DNA from 3 places in the Arthrobacter sp. Y3221048 genome. Region 2 is predicted to be linked to each of the others. Evidence: predicted binding sites of a transcription regulator. Region 2 holds the regulator's gene; each other region holds the start of a gene.
What was found. The regulator Rex, encoded in region 2, represses fermentation and respiration genes when NADH is low (regulators of the CRP and FNR family bind a similar motif). The targets are predictions, from matches to a motif close to CTTGTGAANNNNTTCACAAG.
Positions count from the first base shown of each region.

Region 1: benA (benzoate 1,2-dioxygenase large subunit) is a predicted target of Rex. The motif match lies at 2,049-2,068, and genes of this name have one in related genera.
Region 3: AC5RVS_RS12965 (glyceraldehyde-3-phosphate dehydrogenase) is a predicted target of Rex. The motif match lies at 2,014-2,033, and genes of this name have one in related genera.

Region 1 covers NZ_JBNHHX010000001.1:893,740-897,696, reverse strand. Annotated here, with positions in the region: gene benB (benzoate 1,2-dioxygenase small subunit) at 1-533, opposite strand, end outside; gene benA (benzoate 1,2-dioxygenase large subunit) at 570-1,952, opposite strand; gene catA (catechol 1,2-dioxygenase) at 2,283-3,167, shown strand; gene AC5RVS_RS04230 (benzoate/H(+) symporter BenE family transporter) at 3,279-3,957, shown strand, end outside.
Region 2 covers NZ_JBNHHX010000002.1:359,619-363,575, reverse strand. Annotated here, with positions in the region: gene AC5RVS_RS06320 (TlpA family protein disulfide reductase) at 1-229, opposite strand, end outside; gene AC5RVS_RS06315 (histidine phosphatase family protein) at 284-946, opposite strand; gene AC5RVS_RS06310 (hypothetical protein) at 1,232-2,032, shown strand; gene AC5RVS_RS06305 (redox-sensing transcriptional repressor Rex) at 2,095-2,772, opposite strand; gene AC5RVS_RS06300 (glutaredoxin family protein) at 2,939-3,199, opposite strand; gene AC5RVS_RS06295 (HAD family hydrolase) at 3,276-3,957, shown strand, end outside.
Region 3 covers NZ_JBNHHX010000004.1:91,216-95,172, forward strand. Annotated here, with positions in the region: gene AC5RVS_RS12960 (hypothetical protein) at 1-106, opposite strand, end outside; gene AC5RVS_RS12965 (glyceraldehyde-3-phosphate dehydrogenase) at 307-1,767, opposite strand; gene AC5RVS_RS12970 (L,D-transpeptidase family protein) at 2,125-3,660, opposite strand.

The DNA of each region.
Region 1 (3,957 bases), on a different contig from region 2:
ATCATGTAGACATCCACCACGTGGTGGATGTAGTCGTTCTTCAGGACGACCTTCTTCTTCAGAATCACTGGCTCCTCGGCACAGAGATCGATCGTGTAGTAGCTGGTTCCGAAGTACGTATCCGTTGTGTTGTAGCGGAAGTACAGGGTGAACCAGTTGAAGCGCACCTGCACCCGGCCGCGGTCGTGCTCCAGGATTTCGATATCAGTGATGTTGTGGCCGGTGCGCGGCTCCGGCAGTGAGGTGGCAGAGGACCGGTCCGTCTTGATCCGGAACACGCGGTCCTCGATACCGCCGCGGTTGTCGTAATAGATAAGGGAGATTTCGTTCTGCGGATCCTGGGTGAGCCGGTCGTCGACGTCCCACGCAGGCATCCAGAATTCGGAGTCCGGGTGGTAGCACTCGAGCCACTCGTCGAACTGGCGGTCATCCAGCAGGCGTGCTTCCTTGTACAGGAAGGCCCGGACGGTTTCGAGCGTGGCAATCTCCTCGGCGGTCTTGAGTGCCGTGGCGGTTTGGGTCGGGTTGGTCATAGTGTTATCCACTCTTTCTGGCTCCACGTGGGCTGGTCAGGCGGTGACGGGAACTGCGTCCAGGGCGGAGCGCTCCTCCTCTTTCAGGGCCCGGTCCATGACTTCCTTCCAGTACCCGTGCTGGATCGGGTACAGTCCTTCATCCTCTGTGCGCACGCCGGAGGCGATCACCCTGGACATGCCCAGCGCCCGCGCCTGTTCGTCGGGGCCGGCGATCTCATGGGTGGAGCCACGGGTCATGTCGTTCCAAGGTGCTGCAGTGGCCCAGTAGGTCTTGTTGCAGGACCTGAATTCCTCAAGGTCGTCGGGAGTGGCCATGCCGGTGGCGTTGAAGAAGTCCTCGTACTGGCGGATGCGCTTGGACCGGTTCTCTTGGGATTCGCCCTTGGGGGCTATGCAGTAGATCGTTACCTCGGTCTGGTCCGCCGAGATGGGGCGGAAGTGGCGGATCTGCGAGGAGAACTGGTCCATGATGTAAACATTCGGGTACAGGCAGAGGTTCCGGGAGATGTTGATCATGAAGTTGGCCATCTCCTCGCCGTACTTCGCGCACAGCTCGTCGCGACGGTCCCAGAGCGGGCGATCCTCCGGGTTGGTCCATTCCTGCCAGAGCAGCAGGTGGCCGTGGTCGTAGGAATAGAAACCGCCCTTGACCTTGCCCCATTTGCCGGCGTCCATGGCCTTGGTCTTGTTGGCGGAGTCGCCGGCGCTGCGGCGGGCGGTGGTGGCAGCGTAGTTCCAGTGCACGGCTGTGACGTGGTAACCGTCGGCCCCGTTCTCCGCCTGCACCTTCCAGTTGCCGTCATAGGTGTAGGTGGACGACCCGCGCAGCACCTCCAGGCCCTCCGGGGACTGGTCCACGATGGAGTCGATTACTTTGGTGGCGTCGCCCAAGTGCTCTTCGAGCGGGAGGACGTCAGCTTTCAAGGAGCCGAAGAGGAAGCCGCGGTAGGACTCGAAGCGGGCGACTTTGGTGAGATCGTGGGAGCCTTCTTTATTGAAGGTCTCCGGGTAGCCGGCATTGCGCGAGTCTTTTACCTTCAGCAACTCCCCGGAGTTCTTAAACGTCCAGCCGTGGAACGGGCAGGTAAACGTGGTGCGGTTGTCCGTCTTGCGGCGGCACAGCATCGCACCGCGGTGCGAACAGGCGTTAACGATGCAGTTGAGGTTTTCGTCCTTGTCACGGGTAATCACCACGGGAGTGCGACCGATGTAGGTGGTGAAGTAGTCCCCCACGTTGGGAATCTGGGACTCGTGGGCAAGGTAAACCCAGTTCCCCTCGAAGATGTGTTTCATTTCCAGTTCAAAAATGTCCTGGTCAGTGAAGATTTCGCGCTTGGCCCGGATGACGCCGTTCTCACGGTCGTCGATTACAGCGTCGGCAAGGACCTCGCGGACATGGGTCAGGTTCTCGGTCATGGCGTGCTCCTCCATTGGAGAGTGCTGGACGGATGGGCGGAGATCCGGGGCGAGGCTGAGGCGCCTGCGGCGGACGTTGTCAGCCAATTCTTGCGGCTCGTGACTGTCCTCACATCAGGCAAACACCTAGGGTCGACCAAGGGTGCATTTATGTATCGATAATGACAAAAAACTACCCAAATCAATATTTGTAGCGTCCTTATGCCAAGCCTACGATGAGACAGACGTCACGTGATGCCGCGTCGCCGCAGGTGCATGCTCCGCCTGCGCTACGCGGCGGGTGCAGGAACCCTTCCTGTCCCCTATCTGATGAGGAAGGTGAATACCACCATGACTGAGACCCAAGCGGATACCCGTAATGAGAACGAGGGAACTGCCGTTGAGGCCGGCTCAAAGGCGACCGAGCGCTTCGCCACCTCAGGCAAGCTCGCGCAGCTGGAGGTGCCGAAGGAAAGAGTGAGCCTCCTGGCGGGGGCGCTGATCAGGGCCGCCAACGACATCGTCATCGAGCACCAGGTCACCTATGAGGAGTACAACGCGCTCAAAGCTTGGCTGATCAAGGTGGGCACGGACGGGGAGTGGCCCCTGTTCCTCGACGTGTGGCTCGAGCACACTGTGGAGGACGTCAATTCACAGGACCGTCCCGGCACCGTGGGCACCATCGAAGGCCCCTACTACGTGCCCGGCTCCCCGGAACTCGAATCTCCGGCCACCGTCCAGATGCGCGACGATGAGGAGGGCACCCCGTTACGCTTCAGCGGCCGCTTCACAGACACGGACGGCAACCCCATCCGGAATGCGCAGGTGGAGATCTGGCACGCTGACGCGGCCGGGTTCTACTCCCAGTACGCCCCGGGCCTGCCTGAGTGGCTTTTCCGCGCCACGGTCAAGGCAGATGACGATGGCCGCTTCGAAATCAACACGATGCGCCCTGCGCCTTACCAAATCCCTACGGACGGGGCCTGCGGTCAGCTGATCAGTGCAGCAGGCTGGCACGCATGGCGCCCAGCCCACATCCACATTAAGGTTTCGGCGCCCGGCTTCCAGTCTGTCACCCAGCAGCTGTACTTCCCCGGGGACCCCCACAATGCCGACGACATCGCTTCGGCAGTCAAGCCTGAGCTGATGCTCGACCCCCAGCCGCGTACGGACGGCGGCACTGGCGAGGAAGTCGTCTATGACTACGTCCTCGCCAAGGAAGGCCAGACCAAGTAACAAGCACCGCTCATTACCGGTGCAGGGGCCATGGCCCCTGCACCGAAGGCGCTCTGGGGATGCAAAACTCTGGGGCGCCTGTCTTTTTTGCCCATGCCGCCAGGAGCCAGAATGCCCCGATTCCGCCGTAACCCGCCCTTAACGACGTATGTGGCACACGCTGCGGCGCCGGCGCCCCAGCCTCTGCTGGAACGTCCGGAGTTCCGCCCGGCAGGGCCTCGCCAGGTCCTCCGCGACGTGTGCGTGCCCTACGCCGTTAACGGGCTAATCGGGCTCATCTTCACAGCCTCCGGGCCCATCGCGGTCACCCTGGCCGTCGGCGCCGCGGGGGGACTCACCCAGGGGCAACTCGCATCCTGGGTGTTTGGCATCCTTTTCTCCGGCGGCGCAGCGACCCTAATCATGTCACTCCTCTACCGCCAGCCCTTGGGTTTCGCCTGGTCCATCCCCGGCACGGTGCTCCTAGGCCCGTCACTTCAGCACCTGTCCTTTGCGGAGGTGGTTGGGGCGTTTTTCACCTCAGGTGTGCTTATCCTCGCGCTGGGCACCACTGGCGTGGTTCGCAGGATCATGGCTGCGGCCCCGATGCAGATCGTCATGGCGATGGTTGCCGCCGTGTTCCTGAGGTTCGGCACAGACATCGTTGCTTCGACCCAAGCGAATCCCGCAATAGCCGGACCGATGGTGGTGGCATTCTTGCTCCTCACCGCCGTACCCGCCCTAGGAAGGTTCCTTCCGCCGGTACTCGGCACCCTTGTCGCAGGGTGCCTGGCTGTGGCGGCAAGTGGCC
Region 2 (3,957 bases):
CGAAGAGCTTGGCGGTCAGCTGGACGGGTTCGCCGCGCGACTCGGGCGCGTACTCGGTGACCGACCCGTCGCCGGCAATGTAGTTCTTGTTGTCTCCCGCGTTGGCCTGCTGGGCCAACGGGTCCTCGGCGGAACAGGCGGCGAGCGAGAGGGCGCCCAGCAGCCCCGCACCGACTTTGAAGGCGGTACGGCGATTGAACAAACGGGGGTTATCGGCAGTCACAGTCACACTTTTCTTGGTGGGGTTGGGGGTATCCCACTTCTACAACGCGTAGTAATTCTATTATGCTCCGGGCAGGTTCGCCGCACCGGGCAGGAGGTGGGCGCACGGCTCGGCATAACGCACCGCGGTGAGGCGGCCGTCGTCGAACTCCAGGGAAGTCACCGAGGCCAGCGTGCACTGGCGGCGGCGGGGATCATGCCAGAGCCGTTTGCCCTCGGAGGCCAGCCGGGTCACCCAGATGGGCAGCTGGTGGCTGACCAGGACCGCCTCGGCGCCCTCGCCGCCGCGTTCTACCGCAATCCGGCGGGCGTCGTCGATGGCCTTGCGCATCCGGGCGGCCTGCGCCGCGTACGGCTCCCCCCAGGACGGCCGGAAGGGATTATAGAGGTGCGGCCAGTGCCGGGGCTGGTTCAGGTGCGAGCGGATGTCCGCCAAGCCCTCGAAGTGGTTCTCGGCTTCGATGATCCGCTCGTCGGTAACGATCTCGAGGCCGAGCGCCTTGGCGGTCGGGGCGGCGGTTTCCTGTGCGCGGGTCAGCGGCGAGGCCACCAGGTAACTGATGGTGGCGCCGTCGTCGCGGCGCCCGGAAAAGTAGCCCGCGGCGCACTCGGCCATTTCCTGGCCCAGGGCGGACAGCCTGAAGCTCGGCAGCCTGCCGTAAAGCACGCGGTCGGGGTTGTGGACCTCGCCGTGGCGGAGCAGGTGGACGATAGCTTCGGGCATGCGTACAAGTGTCTCAAACCGCCGGTGTTTGCCCAAAAGCCCCGGCATACCGCCGGCGGGCGTGCACCTCCGGCGGCTTGGCTGGCGGGGGCTGGCCGCGGGGCGGGGCCGCGGGGCGGGCCGAGGCGGGCCGCGAGGCTGAAAATCATCCTTCAGGCCGACCGACACGGCGCAGGCCTGCATTGTAGTGTTGCATTAACAGCTGCCAAGCACCTCTGCGGCCGGCGCGCAGGCTGGCCGGCGCAGACGTGCGACCCGTGTGGATGAGATGAAAAGGAACCGGCCATGAGCACCCCAGAAAACGAACCGAACCAGCCCGGTGACGGGGAAGGCCGGCCCGGAGGCCAGGAGCAGCCCCGGTACGGGCAGAACCTGCCGCAGTACGGCCAGAACGCGCCCCAGCAGCCCGGCTCGGATCAGCCTCCGTACGGGCAAAACGCCCCCCAGTACGGACAGTACGGGCAGAACCCGCCGCAGTACGGACAGCCCGGACAGCAGCCCTACGGGCAGGGCCAGTCCCCGTACGGTCAGCAGTACGGGCAGCAGCCTTACGGCTACCAGAGCGCCGTGCCCGGCCAGTACGGCTACCCCGGCGGGCAGGCGCAGGCCACCGCCAAGCCCACGGCGCCGCGCGAAGTCATGATCGCCTTCTGGCTGATCATCGCTGCCGCCGTGCTGACCGCCATCGAAATGCTGACCGAACTGGCGAACCTGGACGGCACCATGGCGATGGTGCTCAACGACCCGGCGGTCCGCGAAGCCCTGGGCGAGCAGGGCGGCCAGTTCACCGACGCGGAGCTGGCGGAGATGATGAGCGGCACTGCAGGAGTGTTTATCGTCATCACCGCGGTGATCGCCGTCGGGCTGTACCTGATGGTGGCCTTCGGCGTGAAGGCAGGCAAGAACTGGGCCAGGATCACCGGCACGGTATTCGCTGCGCTGTCGCTGTTCGGACTTTTCAACATCTGGTTCGGCACCTTGTCGGTGCTGCTGGGCATCGCGGCGATCGTGCTGCTGTTCATGCCGGCGTCGAACAGGTTCTTCCAGGCCACCAAAGCGCACAAGTTCGGCATCTACGGCCGCTGAGCAGAGCGGTTCCGGCCGTTTGACGGCCGCTTGACGTCCGCCAAGCGGCGGGGCGCCGCTGCTCAGCTATGCTCCGTCGCCTGCGCCCGTTGCGCGTGGTAGGCCAGGATCTGCAGTTCGGTGGCCATGTCCACCTTGCGCAGCTGCACGGATGGCGGGACCTGCAGCACCGCGGGCGCAAAGCTGAGAATGCTCGTCACGCCGGCTTCGACGAGCCGGTCGCAGAGTCCCTGCGCCGCGCCCGCTGGCACGGCCAGGACCGCCATGTTGGCTCCGGTTTGCCGCAGGACGGGTTCCAGGTCAGCGATCGGGCTGACGCGCATCCCAGCGACCTCCGACCCGACAACCTGCGGGTCTGCGTCGAAGAGCGCCACGACCCCGAAGCCCTTGGTGGTAAATCCGGAGTAGCCGGCCAACGCCCTGCCCAGGTTGCCGATGCCGACGATCGCCACTTTCCAGTCCTGGGTGAGCCCCAGAGCCGCGGCAATCTCCTGGCCGACCAGCCGTACGTCGTAGCCCACGCCGCGGGTGCCGAACGAGCCGAGGTAGGAGAGGTCCTTGCGCAGGGTGGGCGGGCTGACGCCGGCGGATTCGGCCAATTGCTCGGACGATATGCGTTCCGTGCCTTCAGACACCAGCGAATTCAGGGCCCGGAGGTAGATGGTCAGGCGTGCGAGGGCGGCCGGCGGGATCTCGTTGCCGGATGGCCTGGCCGCCTCGGTATCCGGGAGGTGGGTCACTGTTGTCGCTCCGATGCCTGCTGCGGGGCTCCGATCCTGCTGTGTCCAGCCGGTCCGGGTCCTGGGTGCCGCCGGCGGCTGTCCAACCGCAGGCTAGTGTCCCCCCAAGATTAAGCTGCCCCGCGCCGCTCTCCAACTCCGATGACGCGGGCCTGTCGGCCTCGAACTACTGTGTGAGCAGCCGTCGCAGCCGGTCCGGATCAATGTGCCAGAAGTCCCGCTGGACGCCGTCGATCATGACCACGGGGATTTCTTCGGCGAAGCGCCGCTCCAGCTCGGGGTCCTCGAGGATGTTCTTCTCCTCCCAGGCGAGACCGAGCTCCCCCGCAACACTCCCGACAGTCTCCCGTGCCGCCTGGCACAGATGGCAGCCGGGTTTGGTCAGCAGCACCAGTTCGTGTGCGCGGCCGGCGTCGGATCCACTCATGCCTTCCACGGTAGCCGCCACCGGCGGTGAACGGACAATTCCCGGACAATTCCCGGCGCCTCGTTAGACTCGAAGCATGCCCAAGACCGCCGCCGGCCATGCACAGCGCGCCTCGGTCTCCGCCGACCCGGGGACGGAAGCGGCATTTTTCGACGTCGACAACACCCTGATGCGCGGGGCCAGCCTGTTCCACGTGGCCCGCAAGATGTACCAGCGCGGCGCCTTCCGGATGCGCGACGCTGCCGGCTTCGGCTTCAAACAGGCCCGCTTCCTGATGCGGGGAGAAAACCTCAAGGACATCCAGTCCATCCGTGACACGGCGCTGGCCCTGGCCACCGGCCTGATGAGCGACGACGTCAAACAACTGGGCGACGAGGTCTACGACGAAGTCATCGCCTCCAAGATCTGGCCCGGAACCAGGGCGCTGGCGGACCAGCACCTGCGGGTGGGCCGCAAGGTCTGGCTGGTGACGGCCACGCCGGTTGAAGTGGCCGCCGTCATCGCGGACCGGCTTGGCCTGACCGGCGCCTTGGGCACGGTGGGCGAAATCGAAGACGGTGCCTACACCGGACGGCTCATCGGGGACATCCTGCACGGGCCGGCCAAGGCTGTTGCGGTCGAGGAGCTGGCCATCCGCCAGGGCCTGGACCTGGGGCGCTGCTGGGCCTACAGCGACTCATACAACGACGTCCCGCTGCTGACCCTGGTGGGCAACCCGGTGGCCATCAACCCGGACATGAGGCTGCGCCGGCACGCCC
Region 3 (3,957 bases), on a different contig from region 2:
TCTCCGTCACATAGCCGCGGGCGTAGGCGTCCTGCGCCGCATCCAGCAGCCGCTGGGCCTCCTTATGATTGACCTGCGCCCGTTCCCAACGCGTCATCTCTACCATGCGGCCATTGTAGGAACGGCGCCGCCGCAAAGCCATAGCGTCAGTGGTTCCGTGGACCGCTTCAACCTTCAGGGCCGTCTGGATCGCGACGAACCGGCCATTAAGCAAGAGTCCCCCAATGCCACCGGCCTCTAAACGGCAGAAGCCGGCGGCATTCGCATGCCGCCGGCTCCGCCGTCGTTATTGCCGAGTAAGGGCGATCAGACCGTCTCGGCCACCGGTTCCAGCACGGCCGGGAAGATCTTCGGGTTGACGCCGGCAATCTCCTCGAGCACGCGGACCACCTGGCAGCTGTAGCCGAATTCGTTGTCGTACCAGACGTAGAGCACGGCGTTCTTGCCGCTGGCAATCGTGGCCAGGCCGTCCACGATCCCCGCACGGCGGGAACCGACGAAATCGGTGGAGACGACCTCGGGAGAGTCGATGTAGTCGATCTGCTTGCGCAGGTCCGAGTTCAGCGACATGCCGCGCAGGTACTCGTTCAGGCTTTCCTTGGTGGCGTCGTGTTCCAGGTTCAGGTTCAGGATGGCCATGGAAACGTCCGGGGTGGGGACGCGGATGGCGTTGCCGGTGAGCTTGCCTTCCAGCTCCGGCAGGGCCTTGGCCACTGCCTTGGCTGCACCGGTCTCGGTCAGCACCATGTTCAGCGCGGCGGAGCGGCCGCGGCGGGAACCCTTGTGGAAGTTGTCGATCAGGTTCTGGTCATTGGTGTAGGAGTGCACCGTTTCCACGTGGCCGTGGGCAATGCCGAACTTATCGTTCAGAGCCTTGAGGACCGGGGTGATGGCGTTGGTGGTGCAGGAGGCGGCGGAGACGATCTTGTCCTCGTCGGTAATGTCCGAGTGGTTCACGCCGTGGACGATGTTCTTCAGGCTGCCCTTGCCCGGAGCGGTGAGGAGCACGCGGGAGACGCCGGGGCACTGCAGGTGCTGGGACAGCCCGGCCTCGTCGCGCCACTTGCCCGTGTTGTCCACGACAATGGCGTCCTTGATGCCGTACTGGGTGTAGTCGACGGACGCCGGGTCGTTGGAGTAGATGAACTGGATCAGGGTGCCGTTGGCCTGGATGGTGTTGTTGTCTTTATCCACGGAGATCGTGCCCTCAAAGGGGCCGTGCACCGAGTCGCGGCGCAGCAGGCTGGCGCGCTTGACCAGGTCGTCGTCGCTGCCCTTGCGGACTACGACGGCGCGCAGGCGCAGGCCGTGGCCGCCGCCGGAGTGGCCCACCAGGATCCGGGCCAGCAGACGGCCGATGCGGCCGAAGCCGTAGAGCACAACGTCGGTGCTGGTGCGCTCGTCGGCGCCGCGCTTGCCGACGATATCGGCCAGCTCGGTGCGCACGAAGTCCTTCAGCTCGGCGCCGTCACCCTCGTTCTTGAACTTCACCAGCAGGCGGGCCAAATCCACGGAACCTGCGCCGAGGTCCAGCTCGCTCATCGCCTGCAGCACGGGGAAGGTCTCTTCCAGCGGCAGTTCGGTGTCATCAATCTGGCGGGCAAAGCGGTGCGCCTTCAGGATGCCCACCACGGACTGGTTGATCAGGCTGCGCCCGTGGATGGAGGTGACTACGTTGTTTTCGCGGTACAAGCGCCCGATCATCGGGATCATCGCTTCGGCAAGTGCCTCGCGGTTGGTCCACGTATCCAGGGCCGACTCTGACATCTGGTTCACAGAATTACCTTCCTACATCAGCCGGGCTCTCCCTCGAGCCCGGTTGTCACCGCCGTGGATTTTCACGACGACGCCGGTTGGCCCGACAGTCTGTCCGGCCACGCGGCACGCCACCGCCAAGTGCCGGCGGGAAGCTTTGTGGATCTGCCCGTTCCCGTCGCCGACTTTCGATCGGCGGCGGCTCACGCCTATCCGTTATCCATTCTAGAGACTACGCGGAGCACGTACGCACCGTTACACGTGAACTGCCTCACAGGGTTGGGGATTGCCGGCCGGCTGGGTCCGCCGCCTCACGCCGACGGCGGTGCTCCCCGCTCAGGGACGCGCCGCCGTCGGCCGTTCGAAGGATCAGGCTTTGAAGATGTCCTGCCGGACGCCCATGATGATTCTGTCCCCGGGGTCCGCGGTCTTGAGGTACCGGACCACGTTCTTGAGGTCCAGTGCGATGCAACCCGCCGTCGGAACGGGGTTGGCGTGCAGGAAAATGGCGAATCCCGCTCCCTGCCTGATAGTTTGCCCCGGCCCGCGGTTGTAGTCGATCACAGCGCCTTGGCGGTAGTCCCCGGTCGGCAGGCGCATGAAAAACCACATGTTCTCGTCCGGCCACCGTTCATAACCCACAGAACCGGCTTCGTAGTACTTGTTGTAGGAGGAGCCGAGCGTACCGGACCATCTGGACCGCTTGTTCAGCTTCTTGTACTTGAGGTCCGTGCCGGGGTTACCCTCACCGAATGCTTCATGGACAGTGAAACTGCCCTGCGGGGACCAGCGGTACTGGGTGTGCCCGGATGCCACTCCCGGGCGTTTGAACCCCTTGAGTCCCACGGTCGCCTTGCCCGTTTTCCATTCCTGCTTGTAGACGGAGCCAACCCGCACGCAGTTGATGAAGCTGGCCTTGGAGGTTCCGTACTTCTCCGCGATGGTGAAGGAAATGCGGTTGGCCCAGCCATGCGCGTAGCGGGTCTTGTTCGCGCCGATCGCCCAGCACTCATTCTTCGGGTACATCACGGCGCCCACCCGAGCCGCCACCAGGGAGCCGCCCTGGAAAACCTGCGTGGTCTTGCCGCTGCGCTTCACGGCGTCCTGCAAGGGGTAGCCCAACGTGCCGTTCTGGCTACCGCGGGCCTTCCAGCTGTAATTCATCTGTGCAGTGAGAATCCTGGCGCCCGTAGAGGGCGAGTACGCGATCGTCCCCTTTTGGAAGAGCTGGACACATCCCTTGGACTTGAGGCCGCACTTCATGTCGGCCGTCGGGTAGCCCAAGGTCCCGCGTTCATATCCTGAAGTCTTGAACTTCTTAAAGATTTGGTGCTGAAGGTCCATGCTTCGAGCACCGGTTTTCGCACTCCAGTAGATGCCGATCCGCTTGGCACTCTTCGAGGACGGCTTGTAGGTACGGACGCACCCGTTGTCCACCAGGCGGCAGTTGAGATCGTTGACCGCAATCAGCTTGAGTAATTTTGCTTTGGCTTCGATGGCCTTTTTGCCGGCGACAATGTGCGGAGGCGTGTAGCTGATGGTGCCTCCCTGGAATCGCTGCGAGGCGCTCTTGTCGGAGGCGACCTTCATGTCTGCGATGGGATAGCCGTACTTGCCGTTTTCGTACTTGGCAGCTTGGAAAGTCTTGTAGATCGCATGTTTGAGATCCACGGCGAAAGCGCCCGTAGCCGCCGACCAGTAGATACCAATCCGCGCCGTCCCGCCGCTGTCCGTGTAGGTGCGGACACAGCCGTTGTCCTTGAGCGTGCAACGGAAGTCATTGACCGGGCTGAGCTTTAAGGCCATGGCCTTCGCGGCGATTGTCTTCTGCCCTGCCGCTACATGCGGTGGCTCTGCCAGCGTCTCATCTGTCTCGGGAGCTTCCTGGGGGGCGCTCTGCTGCACGAGCGCATTAGAACGCTCCCCTGGTGCCTTCTCCGGTTCTGTGGGCAGCACCGACAGTGTCGGGGTTGCGGGAACGTTTGGCTCCTCGGACGTGCCGCTGGATGGGACCGCGGGAGTCGAAGGTAAAGAAACAGCGTCGGTTGGTGTCGGCTGGGGTTCCTGAGTTGTTTCGCCGACCGGGGCCTCGGTCGGGACGGGGCTTTCGCCATTGTTCGGCATGCTGTCCGGTGTTGGATCAGCGGGAACGGGCGCTTGGGAAGATTGGCTGACCGGTGCCGCCTCGCTGGAAGCGAAGGC